3 regions of the Rhizobium sp. TAL182 genome follow, and region 1 is predicted to be linked to each of the others. Evidence: predicted binding sites of a transcription regulator. Region 1 holds the regulator's gene; each other region holds the start of a gene.
The links. The regulator HrcA, encoded in region 1, represses chaperone genes, less so after heat shock. The targets are predictions, from matches to a motif close to GTTAGCACTCNCNNNNNGNGAGTGCTAAC.
Positions count from the first base shown of each region.

Region 2: the regulator HrcA is predicted to act here: its motif matches at 4,542-4,570, upstream of Tal182_RS30505 (co-chaperone GroES).
Region 3: the regulator HrcA is predicted to act here: its motif matches at 7,983-8,011, upstream of groES (co-chaperone GroES).

Region 1 covers NZ_CP021024.1:400,657-411,282, reverse strand. The annotation lists gene Tal182_RS02085 (tRNA (guanosine(46)-N(7))-methyltransferase TrmB) at 1-122, shown strand, start outside; partial or broken gene Tal182_RS02080 (DUF2277 domain-containing protein) at 315-576, shown strand; gene Tal182_RS02075 (alpha/beta hydrolase) at 870-1,748, opposite strand; gene Tal182_RS02070 (isoprenylcysteine carboxylmethyltransferase family protein) at 1,962-2,516, shown strand; gene Tal182_RS02065 (DUF1150 family protein) at 2,604-2,861, opposite strand; gene Tal182_RS02060 (Hsp20 family protein) at 2,909-3,334, opposite strand; gene Tal182_RS02055 (nucleoside hydrolase) at 3,615-4,559, shown strand; gene grpE (nucleotide exchange factor GrpE) at 4,598-5,233, opposite strand; gene hrcA (heat-inducible transcriptional repressor HrcA) at 5,345-6,433, opposite strand; gene rph (ribonuclease PH) at 6,560-7,279, shown strand; gene Tal182_RS02035 (VOC family protein) at 7,276-7,701, shown strand; gene rdgB (RdgB/HAM1 family non-canonical purine NTP pyrophosphatase) at 7,702-8,346, shown strand; gene hemW (radical SAM family heme chaperone HemW) at 8,356-9,558, shown strand; gene Tal182_RS02020 (saccharopine dehydrogenase C-terminal domain-containing protein) at 9,620-10,626, opposite strand, start outside.
Region 2 covers NZ_CP021029.1:299,405-310,030, forward strand. The annotation lists gene Tal182_RS30475 (PAS-domain containing protein) at 1-2,165, opposite strand, end outside; gene Tal182_RS30480 (HD domain-containing protein) at 2,394-2,813, opposite strand; gene Tal182_RS30485 (DUF2934 domain-containing protein) at 2,819-3,145, opposite strand; gene Tal182_RS30490 (four-helix bundle copper-binding protein) at 3,214-3,546, opposite strand; gene Tal182_RS30495 (hypothetical protein) at 3,606-3,962, opposite strand; gene Tal182_RS30500 (hypothetical protein) at 4,070-4,360, opposite strand; gene Tal182_RS30505 (co-chaperone GroES) at 4,714-5,028, shown strand; gene groL (chaperonin GroEL) at 5,179-6,807, shown strand; gene Tal182_RS30515 (hypothetical protein) at 6,865-7,116, shown strand; gene Tal182_RS30520 (HPP family protein) at 7,262-8,392, opposite strand; gene Tal182_RS30525 (LysR family transcriptional regulator) at 8,445-9,350, opposite strand; gene Tal182_RS30530 (hypothetical protein) at 9,666-9,977, shown strand; gene Tal182_RS30535 (hypothetical protein) at 10,139-10,339, shown strand; gene Tal182_RS30540 (GNAT family N-acetyltransferase) at 10,346-10,626, opposite strand, start outside.
Region 3 covers NZ_CP021024.1:857,568-868,193, forward strand. The annotation lists gene hisS (histidine--tRNA ligase) at 1-1,246, shown strand, start outside; gene Tal182_RS04275 (ATP phosphoribosyltransferase regulatory subunit) at 1,427-2,548, shown strand; gene hisG (ATP phosphoribosyltransferase) at 2,545-3,240, shown strand; gene Tal182_RS04285 (DoxX family protein) at 3,318-3,737, opposite strand; gene Tal182_RS04290 (glutathione binding-like protein) at 3,941-4,651, shown strand; gene Tal182_RS04295 (hypothetical protein) at 4,866-5,312, opposite strand; gene groL (chaperonin GroEL) at 5,921-7,558, opposite strand; gene groES (co-chaperone GroES) at 7,629-7,925, opposite strand; gene Tal182_RS04310 (TIGR01459 family HAD-type hydrolase) at 8,269-9,117, shown strand; gene Tal182_RS04315 (bifunctional riboflavin kinase/FAD synthetase) at 9,132-10,115, shown strand; gene ileS (isoleucine--tRNA ligase) at 10,399-10,626, shown strand, end outside.

The DNA.
Region 1 (10,626 bases):
GGATCGCCGACAATGCGGCCGACTGGCTGACGCCCTACGAGGGCTGGCCGAGCACACGTTATGAGGCCAAGGCGCGGCGCGAGGGCCGGTCTTCGGCGTATCTGACCTTCGCGAAGATCTGAGGCGGTCGGCAATTTCCGGCATCCGGCTCTAAAACCGACGACGACAACAAACCGAACTGAACGCGCTACGCTCTCACTTGTGGCGCGTAGAGTTCCGCCGTGGAACGGTTGCAATTGCCGCTGACGCGACTATTTCCGTGCTGGCCACCCTCCGCTCAAATGGAAGGGAGAAAATGACCGGGAGCATGTCATGTGCCGAAATATAAACCCCTTTTCAATTTCGATCCGCCAGCGACGGACGACGAGGTCCACGATGCCGCGCTCCAGTTCGTGCGCAAGGTGAGCGGAACGACCAAACCGTCGAAGCGCAATGAGCTCGCATTCGAGCACGCGGTCAGTTCGATCACGGCCTGTGCCCGCGAGCTGCTCGATTCGCTGGAAACGTCTCAACCTCCTCGTGATCGCGAAGAGGTTGCGGCAAAGGCGCGCGCGATCAGCGGTCCGGTTCGCGTAAGAGAGCTCCGTCACGCACGGGAGATCTCAATCAAGCCTCAAGTGGCCTACCTGACGGCTTTCGGTCCGAAGCGGACTATCAGTTCATTTCAGGTGGACGACCGCTATGCGCCCACAAGCGGACATGGGCGGCCCGCCGATCGACACCGTTTGCCAAATCCGCAATCTGAACCAGGCTGCTATGCATCAGAAGCCTATCAGCGCGAGAGGGTCACGTTTCCGACACGACAATCCGGCGGAGAGAGTCGCCGCCAATAGGTGATGGCCAAAGCCTTGGTTTCATCGTTGATGATCCTATATCTGGCTTCCACTGCGGCGACAGTGTTGATTTTTCAGATCGGTATTGGCTTCATGAGCGGCGACTGTGTTCAGGAACCGGTCGAGCATCGAGTTGAAGCTCTCCGGCTTCTCCCAGAAGGGCGCGTGTCCAGCCCCTTCTATTACATGCGCTTTGCCTTCGAAGAGCAACTGGATGTTCAGGCCCGAAAAATAGCTGAGTTTGACAAAGGGGTCATAAAATCCATTCACAAAAGCAATGGGTATATCAGCCTGTTCGACGGTGCGGCGCTGATCCACCCCCTGCCCCCGCAACATTGCGCGAGAAAAAACGCTCCTTAGTCTCCCGTCCGCGCGCGCTATGGCATCGCGAAAGGAGGGGTTACTCGTGTCTCCAAAGCAAAGAGACTGAAACCGCTCCACATCACGCGATGTAAAGTTCTCTTTTGATGCCAGAAGAATATCAAATGATGGATGGAATCCCCGCAGCATTCCGAGGAGACCGCTGTGGATCGGTGGCGTGCCGCACAACATCAGGCCCGAAATGCCGTTGCTGCTGCCCGCCATCTGAATCGCGACGTGACCGCCAAGCGACCATCCCAGCACGGGAAAGCGATGAAGTCCCAGGCGGGCTGCCACCTCTCCTATGCAGTCGGCAAGACCGGTGACGGTGTAAGTTGACTGCGGATCTCGAGCGTCGCTCGATTCGCCATGTCCCGGAAGATCGAGCGCAATCAGACGCCAATTCCGGGACAAATGGCTGTGTAGTTGCTGTGAAAAGACCGTCCGTGAGCTGCCCGAACCGTGTATCATAACCAGTGGTGCAGCGCCATCAATAGTGTCACTGATGCGCACAGCGCCGTGGCTGGTGTCGATTGTACAGTGAAATATGTCCATAAACTGCGACCCCTAACGCGCAGCCAAAGTCTTGCACGAAAATATCTATGGCAGGTGCATGATCATCGTAAACCAGATCTGAACCAGGTCGTGCAATCACGACACGTTTCGGTGCGGTTATGCATCAATACACAATCATTTGCCTTGGCGTTGTATACGGGTTAGGTCTGTCGCAGCAGCAATTGCAACCAACCTTTCAAGGTGGACATCACGATGCAATTTCTTCTGGACTTTGTTATTTCGATCACCAGCCTGAGTGTCGTCGGGTTCTACGCGTGGTCGTTGCGAGGCCACTTCAACTCGCCGAAGATGGAAGCCGGAGCAAAGCTGATCACCGTCGTCGTCATCGCGACGACGGCGTTTTTCCTGTACCTGGTTTGGTCCGGGACGCAGATGCTATGGGTACAGGTAGTCGGACTGGGATTTGAAATCGGGTCGGCGGGCTTGTTCTGGTGGGCGGTGTCGGCGTCGCGAGAGGCCAGGTTGCGCTTTGTGTTCACCCTCGATCACCCAGATAGTCTTGTCACCGACGGTCCCTATCGCTACCTGCGGCACCCTTTTTACACGTCCTACCTGCTCTTCTGGTCGGGGTGGGCGCTGGCATCTTGGTCGATATGGTCGATCCTGCCGGTCTTATTTTTTACGGTTGTCTACGTGATTGCAGCCCGCAACGAGGAGAGGAAATTCGCCCTATCACCGCTGGCATCCGAATATGAAGCCTATCGGCGCAAGACGGGCTTGCTGACGCCGTGGTTCGATTGGCGATAATGTCGCGACATCCGTCCCGACCGCAGCGAAAACGAATAGAGCGACCGTGCACCGCAAGCAGTGAAACGTAGCAGACGGTCTTGACGGTCAGTGCAGGCTGACCGTCTTCAATTCGTCCTCGGCCGCTTTGAAGAACGTGCTGGAACGGTTGTCCGTCAGCAGAATCGGCGTGCCGTCGGCGCCGAAGAGTGCCCAGAGATCGACGTTCGGATCGATATCCGGCGCCTCTGGAAAGCACTTGGCGACCTCTTCGGTGCGCATCTTTCTGATGTAGGCGACCTCGCCGTTGCCGATGTGGGCAAGCTCGGATTTGGTCAAGTGAGACGTGGCTTCTTTCATCAACATTCCTGTTCCTCCGGAAGAAGGGACCAACGGTTTTGGAAACCGTTGTGCTACTGTGAGACCGAAATGTTAATTTTCTTGACCATGCGGGCGGGTTCGGGTCGAATTAGATCGACGGAGAGCAGACCGTTTTTCAGGCCGGCGCCAAGGACCTGCATGCCGTCGGCCAGCACGAAGGTGCGCTGGAACTGGCGAGCGGCGATGCCGCGATAAAGATAATCCCGCTCGCCCTGCTCCACCTGGCGGCCGCGGATGACAAGCTGATTCTCCTCGGTGGAGACATCAAGCTCCTCCTCGCTGAAACCGGCAACGGCAAGGGTGATGCGCAGACGCTCGGGCGCGCCGCTGTCGGCGGCGATACGTTCGATATTGTAAGGCGGGTATCCGTCGCTCGCCTTGGAAATGCGCTCCAGCGTCTTTTCCATAGCGTCGAAGCCCAGAAGCAAAGGGCTGGCGAAAGGGGTAATGCGGCTCATCTCTTTTCAAGTCCTTGATGCAAGCGACCATCCCGGACCTAAAAGTGCAGCATCCGGATGCCGCTAATATGGGGGCATGATCACGGCGCTGCAAGGCGCGCCGATCCTCCGCGATTTAAACATCTGTCAATTTCGAACGGCGGCGCCTGCCTCCTTGCTTGACAAAGGACCTGCTGCCTCGCATCAAAACATGCCCGCGCGGAATGTGCCGATTTGTGACGGGAAATGAAGAGATGGTGTCTGCCGGGACAAGCGGCATGGTGAGAACGGGATGATTGAAATGGCAAGCGCGAGAAAGATCATCATCGACACCGATCCCGGCCAGGATGACGCGGCCGCCATCATGCTGGCTTTCGGCAGCCCCGATGAGCTCGAGCTGCTGGGGATCACGACGGTCGCCGGCAACGTGCCGCTGTCATTCACCAGCCGCAACGCGCGCATCGTCTGCGAGCTCTGCGGCCGCACGGATGTGAAGGTTTTCGCCGGCGCCGACAAGCCGATCGCCCGCAAGCTGGTGACGGCAGAACATGTCCACGGCAAGACCGGCCTCGACGGCCCAGTTCTCGATGAACCGACTATGGCGCTGCAGCCCGGCCATTCCGTCGATTTCATCATCGAGACGCTGCGTCGCGAGCCGGAAGGCGCGGTGACGCTCTGCACGCTCGGGCCGCTCACCAATATCGGCATGGCCTTTGAGAAGGCGCCCGACATCATCCCCCGCATCCGCGAACTGGTGATGATGGGCGGTGGCTTTTTCGAGGGCGGCAATATTACGCCGGCCGCCGAATTCAACATCTATGTCGATCCCGAGGCGGCCGACATCGTTTTCCGCTCGGGCGTTCCGATCGTGATGATGCCGCTCGACGTGACGCACCAGCTGCTGACCCGCAAGGACCGGGTCAAGCGCATGGCCGAGATCGGCACGGCGCCGGCAAAGGCCATGGTCGAAATGTTGGAATTCTTCGAGCGCTTCGACATCGAAAAATACGGTTCCGACGGCGGGCCGCTGCACGACCCAACGGTTGTCGCCTATCTGCTGAAACCAGAGCTTTTTCAGGGCCGCGACTGCAATGTCGAAATCGAGGTCCAGTCCGAACTCACCGTCGGGATGACTGTCGTCGACTGGTGGCATGTGACCGAGCGCAAGCGCAATGCCAAGGTCATGCGCACCGTCGATGCGGACGGCTTCTTCGATCTGCTGATCGAACGCTTCGCCCGCATCTGAATTTTCTTCCTTCTCCGAGGCGGAGAAGGAAAACGACCTCAGGCGTCCTTCTCGTCGAAGACGGAATTGATTTCGGCCTCGACCGGCTTCGGGCCCCCCTTGGCAACGCCGACCATGGCCGGGCGCAGGACGCGTTCGCCGATGGTGAAGCCGGCCTGCACGACCTGGACGACGGTATTGTTCGGCACTTCGGAGTTCGGCACCTCGAACATCGCCTGATGGAAATTCGGATCGAATTTCTGGCCAACCGGCTCCAGCTTGCGAACGCCGTGGCGCTCCAGCGCCGAGAGCATCGAGCGCTCGGTCATCTCCACACCTTCGATCAGCGTGGTGAGGCCGGCATCGGCCGTGGCCTTGGTCTCCGGAGAGATGGCGTCCAGCGCCCGGCGCAAATTGTCCGAGACGGCGAGCATGTCCCGGGCGAAACCGGCGACGGAATAGGATTTCGCATCCTTGACCTCGCGCTCGGTGCGGCGGCGCAGATTATCCATCTCGGCGGCAAGGCGCAGATAGCGGTCACGCAGCTCGGCATTCTCGGCCTTCAGGAGGTCGAGCGGATCCGGCTGGTTTGCCTCCTCCTGCCCGACAGTGGCAGTCTCGACGTTGACGGCAGCGTCGGCTGCGGCGTTGGCCGCAGTTGCGTCAGGTCCGTTTTTCGTCGTTTCATCGGTCATGACGGTCTCCGGTTGGTATTTTCAGATGCGCCCGATATCGAGGTTTGACCGGAAAAAATCAAGTCTGCGTGACGAAGAAGCGAAAATTCCGCGGCTTCGTCAGTGATGACATCAAAGCGGATTGCGCGACAGGCGGGAGACGAGCTGGGCGGTATAATCCACCATCGGCACGATACGGGAATAATTGAGCCGCGTCGGGCCGATGACGCCAACGGCGCCGACGATCCGGTCGTCGTCGTCGCGATAGGGCGCGACGATGAGCGACGAGCCGGACAGCGAGAAGAGCTTGTTTTCCGAGCCGATGAAGATGCGCACGCCCGAACCGCTTTCGGCGAGGTTGAGAAGCTCGATCAGGCTGTCCTTCTTTTCGAGATCGTCGAACAGCATGCGCAGCCGGTCGAGATCTTCGGCGCCGGCGAGGCCTTCGAGCAGGTTGGCGCGGCCGCGGATGATCAGCTGAGCAGGCTTTCCCTCGTCCGGGCTGCCGGCCCAGACGGCGATGCCGCGCTCGACAAGATCGCGCGAGAGCGCATCGAGTTCGTGACGGACATCATCCTTCAGCCGGCTTAACTGTTTGCGCAGCTCCGGCAGCGTCTGGCCGGACATGTGCGCGTTGAGGAAATTCGCCGCCTCCGTCAGCTGCGAGGAGGTGACGCCCGCCGGCAGTTCGATGATGCGGTTTTCCACCTGGTCATGATCGCCGACGAGCACAGCGAGCGCCTTTGTCGGTTCAAGCCGGATGAACTCGACATGTTTCAGCACCGGATCGCTTTTCGAGGTGATGACGAGACCGGCCCCGCGCGAGATGCCCGAAAGCATGCGGCTCGCTTCGTTCATCATCGATTCCACCGGATTGCCGCCGCTTTCGGCCCGCACCTGGCGATCGATATTGGCGCGCTCCTCGGCGGAGAGATCGCCGATCTGCATGAATGCATCGACGAAGAAGCGCAGCCCGATCTGGGTCGGCAGCCGGCCGGCGCTGACATGCGGGGAATAGATGAGACCGAGCTCTTCGAGATCGCTCATGACGTTGCGCACCGAGGCCGGCGACAGCGACATCGGCAGCAGGCGCGACAGATTGCGCGAGCCGAGCGGCTCGCCGCTTTCGAGATAACCTTCGACGATGCGGCGAAAAATTTCCCTGGAGCGCTCGTCCAGTGCAGCAACGGCATCCGAAACCGACGTCGACCTGATGCCCATGAACCTTTTCAAACCCGCGCTGATGATGCTCCCGAAAATATAGTCAAACTCGCACCCGTGGCAAAAGGGAATTTGCAAATGGGCGCCGCCAATCGTAGAAGCGGTCAACAACTCCAGGAGATGAGAATGCGGCCTTCAGGCAGAAAAACCGACCAGATGCGCAAGGTCTCGTTCGAGCGCAATTTTTCCAAGCATGCGGAAGGCTCCTGCCTGGTGAAATTCGGCGATACGCACGTGCTTTGCACCGCAAGCCTCGAGGAAAAGACGCCGCCATGGCTGCGCAACACCGGCAAGGGCTGGGTGACGGCCGAATACGGCATGCTGCCGCGGGCGACCGGCGAGCGCATGAAGCGCGAGGCCGCCGCCGGCAAGCAGGGCGGCCGCACCCAGGAAATCCAACGGCTGATCGGCCGGTCGCTGCGCGCCGTCGTCGACCTGCAGGCGCTCGGCGAAAAGCAGATCACGCTCGATTGCGACGTCATCCAGGCCGATGGCGGCACACGGACGGCCTCCATCACCGGCGGCTGGATCGCGCTTTACGACTGCCTGAAATGGATGGAAAGCCGCAACATGATCAAGGTCGACCGGGTCCTGAAGGATCACGTCGCAGCCATCTCCTGCGGCGTTTTCGCCAGCCAGCCGGTCATCGACCTCGATTATCTCGAGGATTCCTCGGCCGAGACCGATGCGAACTTCGTCATGACCGGCGCCGGCGGCATCGTCGAGATCCAGGGAACTGCCGAAGGCACGCCGTTCAGCGAAGAGGAATTCAGCTCGCTGATGCGGCTTGCCAAGAACGGCATCGGCGAACTCGTCGCCCTGCAGAAAGAGGCGATTGCGGGATGAACGCCATGCTGGAAGGCATGTTGGAAACGGCGCTCTATGCGCGCGATCTCGATCAGGCCGAGACGTTCTACGAGGGCGTTCTCGGGCTTGAAAAGATCACCCGCGCCGGCAACCGTCATGTCTTCTTCCGCTGTGGGCCAGGCGTTCTGCTCATCTTCAACCCCGAGGAAACGATAAAGCCGCCGGCACCCGACGCGCTGCAGGTGCCGCCACACGGCATGACCGGGCAAGGCCATGCCTGTTTCCGGGTATCTAGCCGCAACATAGATGCGATGGCCGAACAGCTGAAAGCAGCTGGCGTTGCGATCGAATCCGAGGTGCATTGGCCAAATGGCGGCCGCTCGATCTATTTCCGCGACCCTGCCGGCAACAGCCTGGAATGCGCGGAGGCTAAAATCTGGGGCATCGAACAGGATATTTGAATGCGCAAGCTCGAAACCAAAACCATCGTCGTCGCCAGCCACAATGCCGGCAAGATCCGCGAGATACAGGAGTTGATCGGACCGCTCGGCTTCACCGCCAAATCGGCCGCCGAACTGAATTTCGTCGAACCTGACGAAACCGGCACGAGCTTCGAGGAGAATGCGACGATCAAGGCGGTCGCCTCGGCCCATGCCGCCGGCATGCCGGCGCTTTCGGATGATTCCGGCCTGGTGGTCGACGCGCTCGGCGGCGATCCCGGCGTCTACACCGCCAACTGGGCGGAAAGGGCAGACGGCACGCGCGACTTCGACATGGCGATGGCCAAGGTGGAAAAGGCGCTGCAGGACGCCGGCGCTACGACGCCGGAACAGCGCGGGGCGCGTTTCGTCAGCGTGCTCTGCCTTGCCTGGCCGGACGGGCATACCGAGCTTTTCCGCGGCGAGGTGGAAGGCCATGTCGTCTGGCCGCCGCGCGGCACCCAAGGCTTCGGCTATGATCCGGTTTTCCAGCCCGAGGGTTATGCCGTCACCTTCGGAGAAATGAGCGGCGAGGAGAAACACGGCTGGAATGTCGGCAAGCCGCAGGCGCTGTCGCATCGGGCCCGTGCCTTCAAACTTTTCGTCGAAACCTGCCTGGAGGCATAAGATCTGTTCGTGGGCAATTTCGATACGCCAAGCCTCTCGCGCGACGCCGCGCTGCTGCCCGATACCGGCGAGCCCGGCTTCGGCGTCTATGTGCATTGGCCCTTCTGCGCGGCGAAGTGCCCCTACTGCGACTTCAACAGTCATGTGCGCCATCAGCCGGTGGATCAGGAGCGCTTTGCATCAGCCTTTCTGAAGGAGATGGCGGCAGTCCGGGCGATGAGCGGTCCGAAGACGGTGACAAGCATCTTCCTCGGCGGCGGCACGCCGTCGCTGATGAAGCCGGAGACGGTCGATGCCATTCTCGACGGCATCGCGCGGCACTGGCATGTGCCCGCCGGCATTGAAATCACCATGGAAGCCAACCCGTCGAGCGTCGAGGCTGAACGGTTTCGCGGCTACCGGGCGGCCGGCATCAACCGCGTCTCGCTCGGCGTGCAGGCGCTTGATGATCGCGATCTGAAATTCCTCGGCCGGCTGCATGACGTCGCCGACGCCCTGAGGGCGATCCGGCTGGCGCGCGAGATCTTCCCGCGCATGTCCTTCGACCTCATCTATGCCCGGCCGGACCAGACGGTCGAGGAATGGGAGAAGGAACTTAAGGAAGCGATCTCCTATGCCGTCGACCATCTGTCGCTCTATCAGCTGACCATCGAGGAAGGCACGCCCTTCTTCGGTCTGCACAAATCAGGCAAGCTGATCGTGCCGGACGGCGAGCAATCGGCCCTGCTCTACGAGGCGACGCAGGAGATCACGGCGCGTGAGGGCATGCCCGCCTACGAGGTCTCCAATCATGCCCGGCCGGGTGCCGAAAGCCGACATAATCTGACCTATTGGCGTTACGGCGATTATGCCGGCATCGGTCCGGGCGCGCACGGCCGGCTGACGCATGGGCATGAGAAGCTTGCGACGGCGACCGAGCGCAAGCCGGAAGCTTGGCTCGAGATGGTCGAGCGCGACGGCCACGGTATTCTCGACCAGGAGCGGCTCGGTTTCGAGGAACAGTCGGACGAACTGCTGCTGATGGGACTGCGGCTGAGGGAAGGCGTCGATCTCGCCCGCTGGCAGCAGCTTTCGGGCCGTGAGCTCGACCCGAAGCGCGAGGAATTCCTGCTCGAACACAAATTCGTCGAGCGGATCGGCAATTCGCGCCTGCGCTGCACGCCATCGGGCATGCTGATCCTCGATTCCGTCGTTGCCGATCTCGCCTGCTGACATCCAACGAGGTTGATCCGGGCGCGGCAGCGACATCGCCGTCCGCGCCGGAAAACATGTCTCAGCCGTGGCTGGTCGCGCCCGCCTTGAACAGGCTACCGGTCGGCGTCTTCAGGAACGTCTCCAGCGGAATGTGCTCCTGGTGCAGGAAGCCCGTCGCCGGCAGGAGGCCGTCGCGGACCATCTCGATGACGGCGACAACGGAGGCCGAGGTCGTCCAGGCAATTGCCGTGCGGCGCGCGCCGGCAATCTCGATCGGATAATAGGCGCGCACGAATTCCTTGCGGCGCAGGCTGCCATTCTCCGTTCCCTCGGCCGCGACATGGACATAGACGACATCGTCTTCGACAGGCGGCTTGGCATTGGTCAGGATCTCGCCGGCGAGTTTGCGCTTGTCGCGCATCAGGAGCTCATGGAAGAAGAAGTTCATCAGCTCCATATGGCCGGGATAACGCATGGTCTTGTAGTCGAGATTGTCGATCTTGCCGAGCATGGTGTCGCACATGGTGCCGAGGCCGCCCGAGGTCGTGAAGGCTTCGAGCTTGACGCCGCCGACATAGACCGTCTCATGCCATTCCATCGGCGAGACCAACTTGCGCACACCGCCCTCGATGACCTCGCAATCGTTCAGATATTCGTTGACGACGCCCTCCGGCGACCAGTTGAAGGCATAACCGAGAAGGCCTGTGGGATGCTGCGGCAGGGCGCCGACGCGCATGCGGATCGAGCGGCAGCGCTCGAAGCCGTCGGCAAGGCTTGCGCCGACGATGCCGACGAAACCCGGCGCCAGTCCGCATTGCGGCGCCATCAGGCCGCGGGCGGTCTTCGACAGTTCGATGATGAAATTGGTGGTCGGAACGTCTTCGGTCAGATCGAAATAGTGGATGCCGGCAAGATGGGCGGCGCGGGCCAGTTCGATATTGAGGTGGTAGGGAAGGCAGGAGAGTACCGCCTCGACGGAGGAGAGCAGTTCGCCAATCACCTGAGCGTCGGAAATATCGCCGGTGCGGCACTTGAACGGGACCTCACCCAGCGGCAATTGCGCGTCGACACCGATGACCTCGAAGC
Region 2 (10,626 bases), on a different replicon from region 1:
CTTCTGGCGCGGAAATAACGCTGGAACATCTTCGGGAGGTCATCGGCGTCGATGCCGATGCCTTCGTCGCGGACGGTGATGCAAACGCTGTCCCCTTCCTGCCATCCGGTGACGTGGACGTTCGGCGAATCCGGTGCGTATTTCACGGCGTTCGAGAAGAGATTGCTGAAGACCTGGTCGAGCGCAGGATGATCTCCATAAATGGCCGGAGGAAGCCGATCGAGGTCAAGCAGAAAGCGGTGGGTGCGCCGGATGCTCTCCTGGCGGGCGCCACAGACTTCGATGATTTCGGCAATCGAGCACGGCTTATGCACGATGGTGATCCTGCCGTGGTCCAACCGCCCGGCAGCAAGGATACTTTCCATCAGTTCGAGCATGCGCGAAACCGAGCTGCGGATCTGATCGGCTTTTTCGCAAAGAAACTCCGGCGTCGCTGCTTCTTTGCGCCGAATGAGCCGTTGCGCCGCGCCGTCGATCACCGCAAGCGGGGTGCGGAACTCATGCGATGCCATCGAGACGAACTGCCGCTGCAACTCGTTGATCTGCTTTTCCTGTTCGAGCATTCGTTCGAGCTCTTCTGTCTGCCGCGCCAGTTCGACCGTGCGGGAGCGCACCATCTCTTCAAGCGTGTCACGGTGCTGCAGCAATGCCTTTTCGGCGCGCTTGGCCTCGGTGACGTCGACCACGGCCATCAGCGATGCCGCCTTGCTCTTGTAGTTCAAGCAGGTGGAATAGACGGTGACCTCGATGGCCGTTCCATCTCCCTTGAAATGCCGGGAAAAGCGGGACGAGGCAGGGTCCTCGACATCGAAAGTGACGGCCTGCGGCGGGTTGGGTTCCTGCGCCTCGATGTCGGATAGTCGCATCGTCAGGAATTGCTCCAGACGATAACCGTAGTGATCGATGGCGGCTTGGTTTACGTGGAGAAATCTCAACGTTTCATGATCGTAAACCCACATCGGCATCGGGTTACCTTCGAACAGCAGCCTGAACGACGCCTCCTGCATCTTGAGGTCGGTGATGTCGACACGTATGCCGACGCTACCGCCTTCGGAGATCTGGCGTTCTTCGATCCGAATCCAGCGATTTCCCGGTAGGCGCTGCTCGTGTTTGCTGGTGGGCTTTGCATGATGGGCCAGCCTTTCCGCCAGCCATTCCTCTTCGCGCCCGACCGCTTCCGGATATTGGCCGCGTTCGAGGCCTGCACGCAGGCGGTCTTCGAAGCGCATGCCTTTCACGAGCATATCGCCGCTTTCGGCGTAAAGCTGCTCATATCTCTGGTTCCACAGGACGAAGCGGTCTTCCTCGTCGAACAAGACGAGACCTTCCGGGACGACTTCGAAAGCCGCCAGAAGACGTGCATGCGCCGCCCGCGCCTCCTGCTCGGCGCGTTCTGCCTGAACATGCGCCTTCGCAAGGGCCTTTTCAGCCTGCCAGGCCTGCGTGATGTCCTCATGGGTCGATACCCAGCCGCCGTCCGACGTGCGCTGATGATAGCCGCGGATGATCTGGCCCGACTTGAGTTCCTTGATCCAGTCTCGGGGCGTATCGCCCCTGTTGGTCGCTTCGGCCCAGGCGAGATATTCCGAGGTCGAGGTGGCGGGAACGGCGCCGACCCCCTGTCTCAGGTTGAGGATGTCTTCGAGCGACTGTCCCGGACGGATGACGGAGGGATCAAGTCCGTAGACCTCGGCATAACGGTTGTTTGACAGCAGCAGCCGGCCTGCCTCGTCGAACAGGCAGACGCCTTGTCCCATGCTGGCAAGCGCCGTATCGAGTTGCTCGTTGCGCCGCTGCAGGCGCGCGTGGACTGCGCCGAGCTCTATATGTCGCTTAATGCGGGCGACGAGCTCCGCGGCGGAGACAAGGTTGGAAACGCAATCGACCGCACCGGCGGCAAGCCCTCCGATCCGGCTCTCCTCGTCCTGCGGCGAGGCCACGATGATGACTGGAATATCACACGTTATCGGGTTTGCCTTGAGACGCCGGCAGTCTTCGAGACCACCTCCCTCCGGCGACAGGGCGTCCAGCAGAACGAGCGCCGGCAGCGGTCGTTTGGCGGCGCAATCATGAAACGCAGCTCGGTCGAGGTGAACGCGCAGCACGATACCATGTCGCTCAAGGGCGTCGCCGACACCATGCAGGTCTGCCAACGTGCCATCCATTGCCAAGATTGTGTGCAGTTCGCCGGACACGACCGTTCCCCGTTCATCCACATGGACGCGACTATAAGTCGTACCGGTTAACAGGCCCCTCACCTCAGGTCGGCATCAGGGCGCTCCGCGTTCTATGGTTGAAGAATGGTTGCAGGCGATGCGGAAAAATATCAGGTGATGCATGAGAAAGCGCGGCAGGACATTCTTCGAGATTTCGCCGGCGCCGCCCGAACAGACCTAGTGTTCGTTCCGGATGTCGTGCAGGAGATCCAGACCGCGCTGGTATTTTTCGGTTTTCTTGCCGGCTTGTTCGGCCTGTCGGAGATTGTCTTCAAGGTCGGCCTGTTTGACTGGCAGGGCCAGCGGATTCGATGCGGCGCGTCTGACGAATTCGTCATCAGGCTCCCCGGGCCGCCGCGTCAAGGCATCCACCGCGGAGATGATCGCCGACGGGAAGCCTTCCTCCCTTAACCTGTCGAGCGTCCAGCCGCTGCCTTTTTCGGCGACATCGTGAAGATAGGCGACTGTTCGCGCATCGTCGCCCGACACGAGAAGCGCGATCCGCTGGCAATGCTCGAAGAATGGTCGACCGGTCTTGTCCACCTGCCCCTCATGCGCCTCTAAGGCGATTTGCATGGCATGGTCGAGATGCTGCATCGTGGTTACGGTCCTTCGGTCCGTCTGATTTTTCGCCGGGAAGGCTTCTCCCCCGTTGTTATCTCGATATCGGGCGTCGTCGCGCCAGCAACTTGAGCAAGGCCGGCGCGCGGCGGATCGAGATCACCGCTTTCCCCGGCCCCTTGAAGCAAGGCCGCATCATCTCTGTCGTCTTGATCGAGCATGTCTTGCAGCGTCTCGTGCTCGTCTTCGCCGGCCAGCTCGTCGCAAGCTTGCATCCAATGGCGCAGGTCCGAACCTTCAGGGCGGCCTTCGGCTTCCCAGATTTCATAGGCGCGCCGCCGTATCTGCTCGTGTTTGTCTATGGCCATGATCTTCTCCAGTTTCGACCTGACCTTCCAGCTCGCGCTTGGCTCCGGCCCGCCTGAACGATCGCGCCCTAGGCCGCCATCGCCCGGCAGCTTTCCGCGCAGCTTCGGCACGCATCCACACATTCCTGCATATCGCCCACTCCTTCGCAGTCGGCCGCGCATTCCGTGCAGATCTCGGCACATTCACGGCAGGTATGTTTGTGGTGACCCGTGCCGATCAGCATGAAATGCGCCGAGGTGCGGCAGATTTCGGCGCAAGCCATCATCAATCTGAAATGCGCGGGTTCGGTATGTTTTCCACCTGCCTCGAGGCAGTGGTTCATGGCCGTGCGAAGACAAACGCTATAGCAGCGCAGGCAATTGTCGATGCATTCCTGCATTGCCGGATTGATCTTATGCATGCTCTTCCTCCTTCGGAGCGTTCGGACACATCGTGCGACAACGAGCCGCCGGTTGTCTTTCAGGGCGTGTTGATGGTGGGAAGAAAATCCTCCACCTGCTTGCGCTCATCCTTTGAAAGCGTTTCCACCCGCTCTTTCCAGAAGCGTTCGGCCGCCGGGGGATCCTCATCCCATTGGCGAACATTGGTAATGTTGTCATCGATCTTGGACCGGCGGCGCCCACCCAGGCTCAGATACTCCTTCGCCAGTTTCAGGCTTGGGGTCTCATTGCCCCCATCGCGATCCAGCGTCGAACGGACGTTGCGCCGGGCGGCCTCCGATGCCGCCTGGCGATCGGCCTCGGCTTGCGGCGTGTCGAAGGACCGCGCGTCGTCGGTTCCACTCTCGGGTGACATGTTGGTTGGGGAAGTGGTCATGGATCACCTTTCGATGCTGTGATCCAATAACCTCCGCCGGCCGCGAGAGTTCCGCATACTGGCGACTGATTCGAGCGGGCGGTCGAGCCAGGCCGTGCTGCCGGCAATCAGTGAACGGCCATGCTCACCATGCGATAGGGGTGCACGGCCTCGAACTGCGTGATCATCGCGGTTGCCTGGAGCAAAACGCGCTCGGCATTCTCGGGATCGTCGCGGGCGAGTTCGTCGGCATTGACGCGAATTGCTTCGGCCATGTTGTTGGAGAGCACGGCGAAGTGCGTATTGCCTTCGACAAGAGCCTCACGCGCCGTATCCTCGAGCGTGCGAGCGATATCGACGAAGATCTCCTCGCGTTCCTCGATACTGAGGTCTTTGATTATATTGGTCTTCTCTTCCATGTCACTCACTCCTAAAGACGTGGGACGGTGATCGAGCTCATCGAGCCTCGATCGCCTGAGAGCTAGGAACGCCGACATCCGGATTCAAGCCATGTGCAGTTTGAACTCGCCTTCGAGACGAGGGAACGACCATCGTCATTATGCCGAACGCCGGAGCCGGCCTTCTGTTCCCGGGAGAGCTATTAGCAGTCGTCGATAGAGAGTGCTAATTTTTCTCCTGCTCCTCTTGAAATCGAAAAACGCTCGAACCAGATCATTCGCGCAAGGCACGCGACTTTGCGCTCGTCCGGACCTGGTCAATCCGGTCCGGCGAGCGCCAACACCGTCGTCATTGTTTGTCTATGGAGGAAGACATGTCGTTCCGACCGCTTCATGACCGCATTCTCGTCCGCCGCGTCGCTTCCGAGGAAAAGACCAAGGGCGGCATCATCATTCCCGACACCGCCAAGGAAAAGCCGCAGGAAGGCGAGGTCATCGCCGTCGGTCCCGGCGCCCGCAACGATGCCGGCCAGATCGAGGCGCTGGACGTCAAGGTCGGCGATCGCATCCTGTTCGGCAAGTGGTCCGGCACGGAGATCAAGATCGGCGGCGAGGACCTGCTGATCATGAAGGAAAGCGATGTGATGGGTATCATCGAAGCTCAGGGCGAGCGGAAAGAGGCCGCCTGAGTCCATCACGTCGGAAGTCAACGCTAAAGCGCGTTGCGATCTCTGAGATTCGCTTCTCGCGCTTCAGATCTTAATTTCAACGCATGTCGTTCTCGCAAAACCGCTGTACACTTGGCGACATGCGCTAGCTGCCGATGAAGGAGTGAGGACATGGCTGCTAAAGAAGTCAAATTCAGCGTCGAAGCCCGCGAAAAAATGCTGCGTGGCGTCGATATCCTGGCGAATGCCGTGAAAGTGACCCTCGGACCAAAAGGCCGTAACGTCGTCATCGACAAGTCGTTCGGCGCGCCACGCATCACCAAGGACGGCGTCTCGGTCGCCAAGGAAGTCGAGCTCGAAGACAAGTTCGAGAACATGGGCGCGCAGATGGTCCGCGAAGTCGCTTCGAAGACCAGCGACATCGCCGGCGACGGCACCACGACCGCAACCGTTCTTGCCCAGGCGATCGTCAAGGAGGGCGCCAAGGCCGTGACGTCAGGCATGAACCCGATGGACCTGAAGCGCGGCATCGACCTCGCCGTCAGCGCTATCATCGAAGAACTGAAGGCCAACGCCCGCAAGATATCCAATAATGCCGAAATTGCCCAAGTCGGAACGATCTCCGCCAACGGCGATGCCGAAATCGGCCGCTTCCTGGCGGAGGCCGTGCAAAAGGTCGGCAATGACGGTGTCATCACCGTTGAAGAAGCCAAGACCGCCGAAACCGAACTCGAAGTCGTCGAAGGCATGCAGTTCGACCGCGGCTATTTGAGCCCCTATTTCGTTACCAATGCCGACAAGATGCGGGTCGAATTCGAGGATCCCTATATCCTCATTCACGAGAAGAAGCTGTCGAACCTGCAGTCGATGCTGCCGATCCTCGAAGCCGTCGTTCAGTCCGGCAAGCCGCTCCTCATTATCGCTGAAGACGTCGAAGGCGAAGCGCTGGCAACACTCGTCGTCAACAAGCTGCGCGGCGGCCTCAAGATCGCTGCCGTCAAGGCCCCTGGCTTCGGCGACCGCCGCAAGGCCATGTTGGAAGACATCGCCATCCTCACCGCCGGCACCGTCATCTCCGAAGATCTTGGCATCAAGCTTGAGAATGTGACGCTCAATATGCTCGGCCGGGCAAAGAAGATCACGGTCGAGAAGGAAAACACCACCATCATCGACGGCGTCGGTTCGAAGGAGGAGATTTCGGGCCGCATCGCCCAGATCAAGGCCCAGATCGAAGAGACCACCTCCGACTACGATCGCGAGAAGCTGCAGGAACGTCTTGCCAAGCTCGCCGGCGGTGTAGCCGTCATCCGCGTCGGCGGCTCGACGGAGGTCGAGGTGAAGGAGAAGAAGGATCGCGTCGACGACGCGCTGCATGCAACAAGGGCGGCGGTCGAGGAAGGCATCCTGCCCGGTGGCGGCGTGGCGCTGCTGCGCGCGGTCAAGGCGCTCGACAATATCAAGACCGCCAATGACGACCAGCGGGTCGGCGTCGAAATCGTCCGCCGTGCGCTCGAGGCCCCGGCTCGCCAGATCGCCGAAAACGCCGGCGCCGAAGGCTCGGTCGTCGTCGGCAAGCTGCGCGAGAAGAGCGAATTTTCCTATGGCTGGAACGCTCAGACCGGCGAATTCGGCGATCTCTACGCGCAGGGCGTCATCGATCCGGCCAAGGTCGTTCGCACCGCGCTGCAGGACGCATCCTCCATCGCCGGTCTGCTGGTGACGACGGAAGCGATGATCGCCGAGAAGCCGAAGAAGGATGCTCCTCCGGCCATGCCGGCCGGCGCCGGTATGGACTTTTAAGACAGGGTCGTAGGCTCGCCTGGGCACCCCGGGCGGGCCTTTTCCGAGGGAATGAAGATGGTTCAAACGATCCTAAACCGATCGCAGGTGCCGCTGGACTCCCGCGATCTCGAAACCTGCCAACACGTCTTCGACAAGCTCAGCGCCGATTACGCAGTGGCAAGAGACAGCGACGAAGCCGAACGAATGGCGAGCATCATCATCGAGCTCTACCGACAGGGCGTGCGCGATCCCAATCATCTGCAGTCGATGGTCCAGGCGGCCCGCGGCCTGTTTGACACGGACGGAGGCCCACCGATTGCTCAGTGACGGCGCCGGCACGAAATCGATGACGAGCGCGTCCCGCATCCGTTTCAGATCATAGCCGAGATCATATCGGAAGGGCTGACGACGAAGGCATGTCGCCCTCGGCGGCCGTGATGGGCCAGCGGCAATCCGAGCCACTCCGCACGTTTCACGCCACGGCAGCGATCGTGTCGCCGTCGTTCGGCAGCAGCCGCGCCACGGCGCTCAAAAGGTCGGTCTGCGATATCAGGCCGAGGATCCGGTGGTCGTCGTCGACAATGATGACGGCATGGGTGCGCCCGTCCGTCAGAACAGGCAGCAGCGACAGGGCAGCATCTGAAGCTCTCGCCACTGCCGGTTTGGAGATCGCGTGGGCAATTGTATCGCCGCCCCCAAACAATTCACGCAAGCCGACAGTGCCGACCAGGCGGCCTTCCGGATCCTTCACCGGCAGGGTGCGGATATTATGCTTCAAAAGAAGATGTCGCGCGGCGTCCGGCTCGGAGGTCTCGCCGATGGCGATCACGTCACGCGACATGATATCGGCGCAGCTGATCTTGTCGTTTGATCGGATGGCTGCCTGCAGTTCGACCTGCTGCAGCAATCTTCCGAGGTCTGCCCGATCGATATCAAAGGTTTCGTCGAGCGCCTCGAGGGCGGCATCGACATCCTCCTCGCGAAAGCCCACCCGCGCGGCGGATGGCGGATCGATCGTCTGGTGGGTGTTCTCCGCCGGCTTCGGAACGACGTGTGGATAGTTCCGTCTGGAAAGCTTGTGGAACAGCAGCCCGAGCCCGACGAGAATGCAGGAGTTCAAAGCGACCGGCACGAAGGGAAAGAGGAACCCCCAACCGGCGACGACAGGACCGCCGAGCACCGCGGTCAGTGCCGCAGCCCCTCCCGGCGGGTGAAGGCATCGCGTGAACGACATTGCGCCGATGGCCAGCGAAACGCCGACGCCCGTGGCGATGATCGGATCACGAATGAAATAGGCGGCAATGATGCCCATCAGGGCGGAAATTGTGTTGCCGCCGATGATCGCCCACGGCTGCGCCAGCGGACTTGCCGGCACCGCGAAAAGCAGCACCGCCGATGCCCCCATCGGCGCGACGATCAGCGGAAGATGCGGCCCCTGGCCGAACAGATAGCCGCTGATGACACCGGTGAGACCGATGCCCAGCAACGCGCCGAAACAGGCGATCAATCGTTCTCTTAACGTCGCGCCGGCCAGGATCGGCGAAAACAGGCGAAAGCGGCCGATACGGCTCGGCCCCACTTTCGGTGAAACGGGAAACTGCATGCGAAGACCAATGATGAGGATAATCTGAGGGGTGAAGGAGGAGAGGCAGGAGCTAGTTCGCCGCTAGCCTGACATCTCTGCCTTTGGTTGCGCCAAGCACCTCATGGAAGGCACTGAAGGCGCTGGGGCAATCGTCCTTGCGGTAAACCAGCAGCGTTTCGACCGGCCCGAGCTGATGGGTCTGAACGGCAGTCGGCCAGTGCATGAGATCGAGAACGGACCTTGGCATCACGCCCGCCGTATTCCCGGTCGCAACGCTCGCCAGGATCGCATGGTAGGAGCCGAGCTCGCTCGTCGGCAGGTCCCTCGATTTTCGCGCCCAGTTTTCGGCAATCCGGCGATAGGTGCAGCCAGGTTCCAAAGCTGCCAGGGATCCGACACGCAGGTCGGCCGCGGATTTGATGGCGGGATGGCCGGATGGCAGCACGATCAACAATTCTTCGACGAAGACCGTCTCCATCTCCAGCGCCTTGAGTACGGCATCGAAATCCAGATCCTCCTCGCGCATCGTCTTTGGTGGGCGGGCAATCAGCGCGCAATCCAGCGCATCGGCCAGAACGTCGCGGGCGAGATCGCGAGACGCGCCCATCGTCAGATGCAGCGACACATCGGGCCACATCTGGTTGAATTGCGTCAACGCCGCCGGCAGCCGGCTTGCCGCCGTGCTCTCCATCGTGCCGACCCGCAATGTTCCCGATGGAGCGAGAGGCCGCACGGCCTGACGCGCTTCGAGCGCCAGCGCCACAAGTCGGTTGGCATAGACGAGAAAGGTTTCGCCCTCCCGTGTCAGCGTCATCTTCTTGCCGTCACGGCTGAACAGGCAAGTGCCAAGGTCCTCCTCCAGTTGCTGGATGCGCGTCGTCACGTTCGACGGCACCCGCCCGACTGCCTTTGCGGCCTTGGTAACGCTACGATCGCTGGCAACGGCGAGGAATATCTCGATTGACGAAAGGTCCAATGAAAAATCTCTTTTCCGGAATTAAAGCGAGTCATTGTTCTCTATATAAAAATCATCACCCGAGCTCAAGCGGGTTTAGACATAGGCGAAAAACCGGAATCAGGGCCGTGCGTGAAGGCTCCCGGGCTCGACCTTCTCATTAAAAATGTCGGCGCCATCCGCAGGCCAGACAGCCAAGTGATTGCCGAAAAAAAGATCGAGACGCCACCGAAATAGCCACGCAAACCGCTGCATCGTCCCGGCGACCGGGCGTTTTGCGGCTGGCATGGGGATTGCGTCTCTATGCTGATCTGTAGAGCGACCGGCGCCGACCATATGCTGCACCTAGTCTTGACCTGCCTTCTTCTGAGCGTCGCTTCAGGCCTCAGCATGCGGCGTTTTCTTCTGCCGTATTTTTCCGGCGGCGATCTCGCCGAGAAATCCGCTCCAGTGACGGTCGTCGCAAGCGCCGTCTTTCTGGCGGCAGTCGCCTTCACCATCTCCGACCAAAATCTCTGGGCCAAATCCGTCGTGCTGATGCTCTGCCTTATGCTGGCGGCAATGTTCGACGACGCCCGACCCAGGCTGACCATCGCCCTTTCTGCCGTTAGCCTGGCCGCCTATCTCGCGCTACGTTCGATTGGCTGAGTATCCGGCCGTCTTGTCCGCGCAAGCGGCGGTGAGACAATTGGCTGAGCAACTTCGCGCGGCGCCAAAAACGATCTTCGCGACAGAATAATTTCGTAATATAGTTCTCTCCTGCTGAATATTTTTCGAAGCGGATCGCTTCAAGAATGGGGAGAGGGGCGATGAATATCGATCGGCGAGAGAGGATCTGGTCGGAGTGGTATGCCTGGCATCCTGTCCTGCCGATCGATGACACGGTGTTCTGGCTCGAGACCGTATACCGGCGGGAAACGGCGGAAGGCCTGTGGCAATATCGTTCCTTCCGACCCGAAGCCGAACGTATCAAGGCTTCGGCCGCCATGCCCATTTATCCCGGCGCCTAATTCCCGTCAGCCGAGCGCCTGGCTGACGAGCGCATAGGTTTTCGGCCGATGCCCGACCTGACCTCCCGGACTTGGAAGCCAAGGGTCGCCCAGCGACATGGTTGTCACGAAGTCAAAGACAGCAAGGCCACAGCGGGAGAGAAAATCGGCAAATATCCCGACTTTCTCGCGCGTATCGAGGCGCAGGAATGACCCCGCATGCTCAAGCGCATGCGGATGGACGACCGCAATTGCGTCTGCGTCACTGACCGCCACCACCGGGCCGACGACATGTCCGCGCCCGAACC
Region 3 (10,626 bases), 460 kb from region 1:
CTACCGCACCTATCGCGCCGGTTACGTCTTCCGCAACGAGAAGCCGGGCCCGGGCCGTTTCCGTCAGTTCATGCAGTTCGATGCCGATACGGTCGGCGCGCCAGGTGTTCAGGCGGACGCGGAAATGTGCATGATGATGGCCGATACGCTGGAAGCTCTCGGCATCAAGCGCGGCGACTACGTCATCCGCGTCAACAACCGCAAAGTTCTGGACGGCGTGCTGGAGGCGATTGGCCTCGGTGGCGACGACAAGGCTGGCCAGCGGTTAGCGGTGCTGCGCGCCATCGACAAGCTCGACAAGTTCGGCCCGGAAGGTGTCTCGCTGCTGCTCGGTCCCGGTCGCAAGGATGAATCCGGCGATTTCACCAAGGGCGCCGGGCTCAACCAGGAGCAGATCGACAAGGTTCTGTTCTTCGTAGGCATCAAGGATTACACCGAAAGCGCCGGCCGCCTCGCCGAACTCGTCGCGGGAACCTCGAAGGGCGGCGAAGGCGTCGAGGAGCTGAATTTCATCGGTGCGCTCGTTTCAAGCGCCGGCTATGGCGCCGATCGCATCAAGATCGATCCCTCCGTCGTGCGCGGCCTCGAATATTATACCGGCCCGGTCTATGAGGCGGAGCTTCTTTTCGACGTCACCAACGAGAAGGGCGAGAAGGTCGTCTTCGGTTCCGTCGCCGGCGGCGGCCGTTATGACGGCCTGGTTTCCCGTTTCATGGGTCAGCCGGTGCCGGCGACCGGCTTTTCGATCGGCGTCTCCCGCCTGATGACGGCGCTGAAGAACCTTGGCAAGCTCGGAGCCAACGCGGTGATCGAGCCGGTGCTGGTGACCGTCATGGACGGTGATGTCGAGGCGATGGGCCGTTATCAGAAGATGACGCAGCAACTGCGCGCCGCCGGCATTCGTGCCGAGATGTTCCAGGGCAACTGGAAGAAATTCGGCAACCAGCTGAAATATGCCGATCGCCGCGGTTGCCCCATCGCCATCATCCAGGGCGGCGACGAACGCGCCGACGGTGTCGTGCAGATCAAGGATCTGATCGAGGGCAAACGGCTTTCCGGCGGGATCGAGGACAATGCCAGCTGGCGCGAAGCCCGCGTGGCCCAGGAGACTGTGCCGGAAGCCGACTTGGTCGCCAAGGTGAGGGAGATCCTTGCGGCGCAAGCGGAGGATCGGAAGAGGGCTGCCCTCGGCCTCGAAATTCCCTATGATCCCACCCAAGCCGGTGACACCGATGACGACATTTGAGAAGGATCTCCCCTTCTCCCCTCGGGGAGAAGGTGGCCCGAAGGATCGGATGAGGGGGCGACATAGCAGAAGCTGTCCTTCGCTCGCCGCTCAGGACATTCGTCGTTTCCACTCCTCATCCCCCTCATCTGCCCTGTCGGGCATCTTCTCCCCGCTGGGGAGAAGAGGGAAGTTCAGCCTATGCCCCTGATCAATCTCCCCGAATTCTCCACGGACCTGCTCTCCGAATTTGACGCCCGCAACGCCGAGCGCATCGATACGCCTGTCATTCAGCCGGCCGAGCCGTTCCTCGACATCGCCGGCGAGGATCTGCGCCGCCGCATCTTCATGACCGAGAGCGAAACCGGCGCCAGCCTCTGCCTGCGTCCGGAATTCACCATCCCTGTCTGCCTGCGCCACATCGAGACGGCAACCGGCACGCCGAAGCGTTACGCCTATCTCGGCGAGGTCTTCCGCCAGCGGCGCGATGGCGCCAATGAATTCTACCAGGCAGGCATCGAGGATCTCGGCGACATCAACATACCGGGCGCCGATGCGCGCGCCATCGGTGACGCCACAGGCATTCTCGGCCGCCTGCTGCCGGGCCGGCGCTTAGCCGTGACGTTGGGCGATCAGGCGGTGTTCGAGGCAGTCGTCCAGGCGCTCGGCCTGCCGCTCGGGTGGCAGAAGCGGCTGATCCACGCTTTCGGCAACATGACGCAGCTGGAGGCGCTGCTGGCCGGCCTCGTCAGCCCGCAATTCGTCACCGGCCTCGACGACGATATCGCCAGGCTTGTTGCCTCAGGCAACGAGCCGGCGCTGGTCGCCCATATCGAGCACGAGATGCAGGCGACTGGTTATTCGACGAATGCCAGCCGCTCGCCGCTGGAAATCGCCCGACGCCTCAAGGAAAAGCTCGTCCTGTCCGAGACGCGTCTCGACAATGCCGCCTTCCATGTGCTGGAAGAGTTCCTGTCGCTGCATGTGCCGCTCGTCAATGCGTCCGCAGCCCTTGCCGGCTTTGCCGACGCTGCCGGCCTGAAGCTCGGTAATGCGCTGTCGCGCTTCAACGGTCGCGTCGCCGCCCTTGCCGATACCGGCGTCGATCTGTCCTGCCTGGACTACCGCGCCGCTTTCGGACGTCCGCTCGACTATTACACCGGCCTTGTCTTCGAGGTGACGGTGGAAGGCTCGAGCGCGGTTCTGGCCGGCGGCGGCCGCTTCGACCGGCTGTTGACCTTCCTCGGCGCGACGGACCGCATTCCGGCCGTCGGCTTCTCCTTCTGGCTCGACCGCATCGAAACCGAAAGGGCAGCCGCATGACCATAACCATCGCGCTTCCCTCCAAGGGCCGGATGAAGGACGACGCTTCGGCCATCTTCGAACGGGCCGGCATGCCGATATCGGCTGTCGGCAACGACCGCTCCTATCGCGGCCGCGTCGAAGGCTGGGACGATGTCGAGGTTGCCTTCCTGTCGGCGTCGGAAATCTCCCGCGAGCTCGGCAACGGCACCGTCGATTTCGGCGTCACCGGCGAGGATCTGATGCGGGAAGGTTTTGCCGAAGTCGACAAGCGTGTCGAATTCTGCGCCCGGCTCGGCTTCGGCCACGCCGATGTCGTCGTCGCGGTGCCCGAGATCTGGCTCGATGTCGAGACCATGGCCGATCTCGGCGATGTCGCCGCCGATTTCCGCGCCCGCCACTCCAGGCGCCTTGCCATCGCCACCAAATACTGGCGCCTGACCCAGCAGTTCTTTTCGAGCCAGCACGGCATTCAGCTTTATCGCATCGTTGAAAGCCTGGGCGCAACCGAGGGCGCTCCGGCGTCCGGTTCGGCCGATATCATCGTCGATATCACCTCCACCGGTTCGACCCTGCGCGCCAATCATCTGAAGGTGCTCCAGGACGGCGTCATCCTGCATTCAGAGGCTTGCCTCGTGCGCGCCCGCAAGGAGAGCCATGCAGATCAACCCGTGGTGCAGGCGATCGTCGACGCGGTACGCGCGGCCCTCTGATCTCCACTGTCAACGCGTAAGAAAACCCGCCGTCAGTTCAATGACGGCGGGTTTTGCATGCTTGGGAGGAGATGGAATTAGCGGGCAGCGACGGCCTGCAGACCACGCCGCGCGTCAATCGAATAGGCACCGGCACCGACGGTGGCGAGCAAGATGTACGCGCCGGCCAGCGTGATGTTCTTCATGACCATGATCTGGTTGAGAATGTTCACGAGTTCCGTGCCACTTGCGTAGGGCAGATGGAAGGCAACGCCCGTAAAGACGCAGAAGGCGGCGAGCAGCCAGCCGGCAATGCGGACCTGGAAGCCGGTGAGAACCGCAAGGCCGGCGAGCAGTTCGAAAAGGCCTGCGACATAGGCCAGCAGGGTTGCTGCCGGCAGGCCGGCACCGGCGATCATACCCGCAGTACCGGCAGGATCGGTTAGCTTCATGAAGCCGGAAAGGATGAACATGAAAGACAGAAGAATGCGGGCAATCAGGATGATGGCGTTCGACATGGATGTTGTCTCCGTTTGAAGGGCTCTGGAGATCTTGGTGCCCCCGGCACGCTGTGGATCTCTGATACCCCTATCTCGCCTATTTCTTCCGTCATGGAAAGATAAACAGAAGGGGACGCTTCGTTCAATAATCTGGAACGATACCCTCGCTTGCTTTTCCGGAGCCTCGTCTCCTATGGTCGGCTGTTAATATGGAGTCTCTTATGGCAGATCTTTCCGCATTTCCGATCACCACACGCTGGCCGGCGAAAAACCCCGACATCATCCAGCTCTATTCCCTTCAGACGCCGAACGGGGTGAAGGTATCGGTCGCCCTCGAAGAGCTCGGGCTCCCCTATGAGCCGCACTATATTTCCTTTGCCGCCAACGAGCAGAAGTCGCCGGAATTCGAATCTCTCAATCCGAACGGCCGCATTCCGGCGATCATCGATCCGAACGGGCCTGGGGGAAGGCCGATCGGCCTGTTCGAATCCGGCGCCATCCTGCTCTATCTTGCCGAAAAGACCGGCAAGCTCATCCCCGCCGATGCCGCCGGCCGCTATGAATGTATCCAATGGGTGTTTTTCCAGATGGCCGGCATCGGCCCGATGCTCGGTCAGTTCGGCCATTTCCACAAATTCGCCGCCGACAAGGTGGCCAACAATTCCTATCCGGTGGAGCGCTACCGCGATGAATCCAAACGCCTGCTCGGCGTGCTCGAAGGCCGGCTGCAGGGTCGTCAATGGATCATGGGCGATCAATATACGATCGCCGATATCACCACTTTCACCTGGGTTCGCGGCGCCGACATCTTCTATGGCGGCCGCGAGGTGCTCGAATATGCGAAATTCCCCGCGGTTTCCGATTGGCTGGAACGCTGCATCGCCCGTCCGGCCAGCGAAAGGGGTCTGAATATTCCGGTCAAGCCGGAGTAACGGAAAGCACAAAGCCGCCCTTGCCGCAGGCGGCTGCCATGAGGCTGCCCCTCACCTTAGCCTCGTAAACCGGGCGAGGGGACGTGCCCAGCACGAGGTTGGTGGGAAACGGAGAGGTCGCGGCATGGTCCCGCAAGCGGGGAGAAGATGGCGGCAGCCGGATGAGGGGCTGATCCGCCCTCGGGAGCGGCCTTTTCATCTTGTACTGGCGGTCTTATTGCCGGCGTGTGATCTGCCTTGCGCCTTCCAGCTTGAAGCGGGGAAAGATGAAGACGCCGGTCATGCTGCCGCTGTATTTCTCCTCGAGCCCGTTCGACTCGCCCATGCAGAACAGCGGCTGGCGCAAGCCGTTCGGCATGATGATCGTCGTCGAAAAGCAGAAGGAGGAGCAGTGCGTCGCCGCCTGCTCGAACAATTCCAGCACGCGGGAGCGATCCTTGCTATCGTAGCAGCGGATCAGGTTCAGCAGCCCGCATTCCTCGGCGGTGAGGCCGTGCAGCATCGCGCTCCATTTGCCGAGACGGATCAGGCCGCTCGAAAAATCTCCGGTCCAGCTTTCGGAAACCGACAACTGCGCCAGCATCTGGTGATTTTGATGGTTGTCGTTCAGCGAGCCAGTCATCAAGGGCACGGCTGCATTGGCTTTGGCGATCTTAAACAAGGCGTTCCCCAGTTCGGATGCGGCTCCTCCGCCGCACGCACGTCAAACACAAGAAACAGGATCATGTAGCAGCGGACATTATGTCCGCGCCGGCATTCGCCGCTCATCGCCACAGCCATCGGGCTTCCGAAACGGAACCTTCAAACCGAACGTTCTGGCGTCGCTTTTTCGCGCTCCGGCCTCGTTTGAGGCGAAAATTATCGCCGGGGCGCACGTCAGTTGCTGCGCGGATTTATAGGAGCTTTTAAACAAACGGCAACGCCTTTTTCAGAGACGGTGCGGCGGCTATTTTCTAGAGGCTCCCGCATTCCCCCGGCCGGTTTCGTCAGAAAAGTAGCAAAAAATTGCTGTTTTTGGCACTTTAAAGGCGTTTTCACCCGATGGTGCACAGCAGACGACGGCAAGATACCGACCTCCTCCTCCCGTTTCGTGGGATCGAAAATAGGCGGTGACGCAAGCCTGACGAAAGCTTCGAGGTCGGCTGACGCGCTGCACGGCATAAAATAGTGCGCAACGGATCGAATCGCCGCGGCCAAAAGAAAAGGGCGACCCGAGGGCCGCCCTTCCTGTCCAGTTTCATGGATGATGTGCGAAAGGCCTTTGGCCTATCACATCATGTCCATTCCACCCATGCCGCCCATGCCGCCCGGCATAGCCGGAGCGTCCTTCTTCGGCAGCTCGGCGATCATGGCTTCGGTGGTGATCAGCAGCGATGCGACGGAAGCCGCGTCCTGCAGGGCGGTGCGAACGACCTTGACCGGGTCGATGATGCCCATGCCGATCATGTCGCCATATTCGCCGGTCTGGGCGTTGTAGCCGTAGTTGTCCTGATCCTTGTCGAGGATCTTGCCGACGACGATCGAAGCTTCGTCACCAGCGTTTTCAGCGATCTGGCGGGCCGGAGCCTGCAGAGCGCGGCGAACGATGTTGATGCCGGCTTCCTGGTCGTCGTTGACACCCTTGGAGGTGATCTTGACGGAAGAACGCAGCAGGGCAACGCCGCCGCCCGGTACGATGCCTTCCTGAACGGCAGCGCGCGTCGCGTTGAGGGCGTCGTCGATGCGGTCCTTCTTTTCCTTCACTTCGACTTCCGTCGAACCGCCGACGCGGATGACGGCAACGCCGCCGGCGAGCTTGGCAAGGCGTTCCTGCAGCTTTTCGCGGTCGTAGTCGGAGGTGGTTTCTTCGATCTGGGCCTTGATCTGGGCAACACGGCCTTCGATGTCGGACTTGGCGCCCGAACCGTCGACGATCGTGGTGTTTTCCTTGGAGATCGAAACCTTCTTCGCACGGCCGAGCATGTCGAGCGTGACGCTCTCGAGCTTGATGCCGAGGTCTTCGGAGATCACGGTGCCGCCCGTCAGGATGGCGATATCTTCGAGCATGGCCTTGCGGCGGTCGCCGAAGCCAGGCGCCTTGACGGCAGCGATCTTCAGGCCGCCGCGCAGCTTGTTGACGACGAGCGTTGCAAGGGCTTCGCCTTCGACGTCTTCAGCGATGATGAGGAGCGGCTTGCCGGTCTGGACGACGGCTTCGAGAACCGGGAGCATCGACTGCAGGTTCGAGAGCTTCTTCTCGTGGAGGAGAATGAAGACGTCTTCGAGGTCGGCGACCATCTTTTCCGGGTTGGTGACGAAGTAGGGGCTGAGGTAGCCGCGGTCGAACTGCATGCCTTCGACGACTTCGAGTTCGGTCTCGGCGGTCTTGGCTTCTTCAACCGTGATGACGCCTTCGTTGCCGACCTTCTGCATGGCTTCGGCAATGTCGAGGCCAACCTGGCGCTCGCCGTTTGCCGAGATCGTGCCGACCTGAGCGACTTCTTCCGAGGTGTTGATCTTCTTGGCCTTGGCCTGGAGATCCTTGACGACTTCGGCGACGGCGAGATCGATGCCGCGCTTCAGGTCCATCGGGTTCATGCCGGCGGCAACGGCCTTCGCGCCTTCGCGAACGATCGCCTGGGCAAGAACGGTTGCAGTGGTCGTGCCGTCGCCGGCGATGTCGTTGGTCTTCGAAGCAACTTCGCGGACCATCTGGGCGCCCATGTTTTCGAACTTGTCTTCGAGTTCGATTTCCTTGGCGACCGAAACACCGTCCTTGGTGATGCGCGGCGCGCCGAAGGACTTGTCGATGATGACGTTACGACCCTTCGGGCCGAGCGTGACCTTGACTGCGTCGGCGAGAATGTCGACGCCGCGCAGCATCTTTTCGCGCGCGGTGCGGCCAAACTTGATTTCTTTAGCTGCCATGTTTGTGACTCCTGAATTCGATTTGTTCGGGCAAAAGCCCGTCAGTCATTTCGGGAAAGCGGATCGGCAATCAGCCGATGATGCCCATGATGTCGGCTTCCTTCATGATCAGAAGGTCTTCGCCGTTGATCTTGACTTCGGTGCCGGACCACTTGCCGAACAGCACGCGGTCGCCAGCCTTGACGTCGAGAGCGACGACCTTGCCGGACTCGTCACGAGCGCCGGAACCGACGGCGACGATTTCGCCTTCCTGCGGCTTTTCCTTGGCGGTGTCGGGAATGATGATCCCGCCCTTGGTCTTCTCTTCGGACTCGACGCGACGAACGACGACGCGGTCGTGAAGCGGACGGAAATTGGTGCTTGCCATTGTCTAATCCCTCGATCGAATGACATTCGCGGACCGGAGCGGTCCACATGGATAAGTGTTAGCACTCCTCTAAGGTGAGTGCTAGCGCTCGAGCATTTAGGGATGGCTCCGAGAGGAGTCAATGAGAGCAATCACGAATTTTTGTGCCGGAATTGTGAAGAGGCGGCGAATTATCGGAGATTGCCGTTGAAATGTTCTCTAACCGTTGCGTTTGGCAACGTCGCCGGACCTTGCCGTCCGCTCTCACGGGATTGCCGGCGATCTTGTGTGTGAAGAAAATGCCTTGCCATCGCGTTGCGCCTTTGCAATGTCACCGGTGACTGAAGCAAATCGGGAAATCGGAATGGCCAGGCGGATAGAAAACTTCTCGCAGATATCAGCTCACTATGATGTGGTGCTCTGCGACGTCTGGGGCGTGGTTCACAACGGCGTCGATCCGTTTCCAAAGGCTGCAGCCGCCCTTCAAGCCGCGCGTGAGAGCGGCCTTGCCGTCGTCCTCATTACCAATTCGCCGCGCCTTTCCTGGCAGGTGGTCGAGCAGTTGCGCCATATCGGCGTTCCCGACGGCGCCTATGATCGAATAGTCACCTCGGGCGATGTCACCCGCGGGCTGATTTCTGAGGGGCCGAAGACGGTTTTTCTGCTTGGCCCCGAGCGCGACAAGGCGCTTCTCGAAGGCATTGGCGTCGAGCGTCGGCCGGCGGGCGAAGCGCAATCGCTTGTCTGCACCGGCTTTTTCGACGACGAGACTGAGAAGCCCGAGGATTACACCGACATGCTTCTGGATTTCCAGGCGCGCGATGTGCCGATGATCTGCGCCAATCCCGACCTCGTCGTCGAGCGCGGCCATCGCATCATCCCGTGCGCCGGCGCCATGGCCGCCTATTACGAGCAGCTCGGCGGCAAGACCCGCATCGCCGGCAAGCCGCACCGGCCGATCTACGAGGCGACGCTTGCGGCTGCCCGGGAGCTTCGCGGCGATTTCCCCACCGAGCGGGTGCTCGCGATCGGCGACGGCATGCCGACCGATGTACGCGGCGCCTTGAATTTCGGCCTCGACCTTCTCTACATCAGCGGCGGTATCCACGCCAAGGAATATACCCTGAACGGCGAGACCGACGAGGCGATCCTCAATGCCTATCTCGAACGGGAAAAGGCGGCGCCGAAATGGTGGATGCCGCGCCTTGCATGAAGAGAAGCCAGCCGATGACCGTCTTCCACCGCAATGAAACCCGGGAACCCTTGCCCGCCCATCTGAAGGGCGGGGTGATTGCCATCGGCAATTTCGACGGCGTCCATCGCGGCCATCAGTCGGTGCTGAACCGCGCGCTCGAGATCGCCAAGGCGCGCGGCATTCCTGCCCTGGTGCTGACCTTCGAACCGCATCCGCGCACGGTGTTCCGGCCGCAGGCGCCGGTCTTCCGCCTGACGCCCGCGCCGCTCAAGGCCCGCATCCTGGAAACGCTTGGTTTCAATGCGGTCATCGAATATCCCTTCGACTACGAATTTTCACAGCGCTCGGCCGACGATTTCATCCATTCGATCCTGAAGGATTGGCTCGGCGCCTCCGAAGTCGTCACGGGCTTCGATTTCCATTTCGGCCGCGGCCGCGAAGGCGGTCCTGCCTTCTTGATGAATGCCGGCCAGACCTATGGTTTCGGCGTCACCCTGATCGATGCCTTCCGCGACGAGAACGCCGACGTCGTCTCTTCGAGCCACATCCGGGCGCTGCTGAAGGACGGCAATGTCAGCGAAGCCGCGGGCATGCTGGGCTACCGCTATACGGCGGAGGCCGAGGTGATCGACGGCGAAAAACTCGGCCGCCAGCTCGGTTTTCCCACCGCCAACATGCGCCTGCCGCCCGAGGCCGAACTTGCCGCCGGCATCTACGCCGTCCGCTTCCGCCGCCAGGACGGAACGCTCCACGATGCGGTGGCCAGCTATGGCCGCCGGCCGACGGTGACGGAAAACGGCGCGCCGCTGCTTGAAACCTATCTCTTCGATTTCAGTGGCGATCTCTATGGCCAGCTCTGCGCCGTCTCGTTCTTCGGTTTTCTCCGACCCGAACTGAAATTCGATGGTCTCGATCCGCTGGTCGCCCAGATCAGACGCGACGAGGAAGAGGCGAGGGCGCTGCTGGCGGGTGTCGTGCCGCTCGGCGAACTCGATCAGAAACTTTGCTTTTCCTGAGGCCGTGATCAGCGCAGCGTCCTTCGAGCGCAAAAACTGCGGGCGCCGCGGCGATCGCATCGCAGAATTCTTCTCTTCCTTTTCCGGCGAAAAACGCCTATGAACCGGCCCGATGAGAAAATTTCGGCTGGCGATCAAGATACGAATTATCGGCCCGGCCTTCCGCGCGCGCTAAGCGGCCGGGAGGTCCGGGTTTTCGGCGCTTGGATACAAGCGCTTCCGTCACCAGCTTTTTCATACCCGTTGCGCCCCTTTCTGGGCCGCCAGAAACGATTGTCCCGATATGACCGACACAGCCGAAAAGATCGATTACTCGAAGACCCTCTATCTGCCTGAAACCGATTTCCCGATGCGCGCCGGTCTGCCGCAGAAGGAGCCGGAACTCGTTGCCCGCTGGCAGCAGATGGACCTCTACAAGAAACTGCGCGCCTCCGCCGCCGGCCGCGAGAAATTCGTCCTGCATGACGGCCCGCCCTATGCCAATGGCAACATCCACATCGGCCATGCGCTG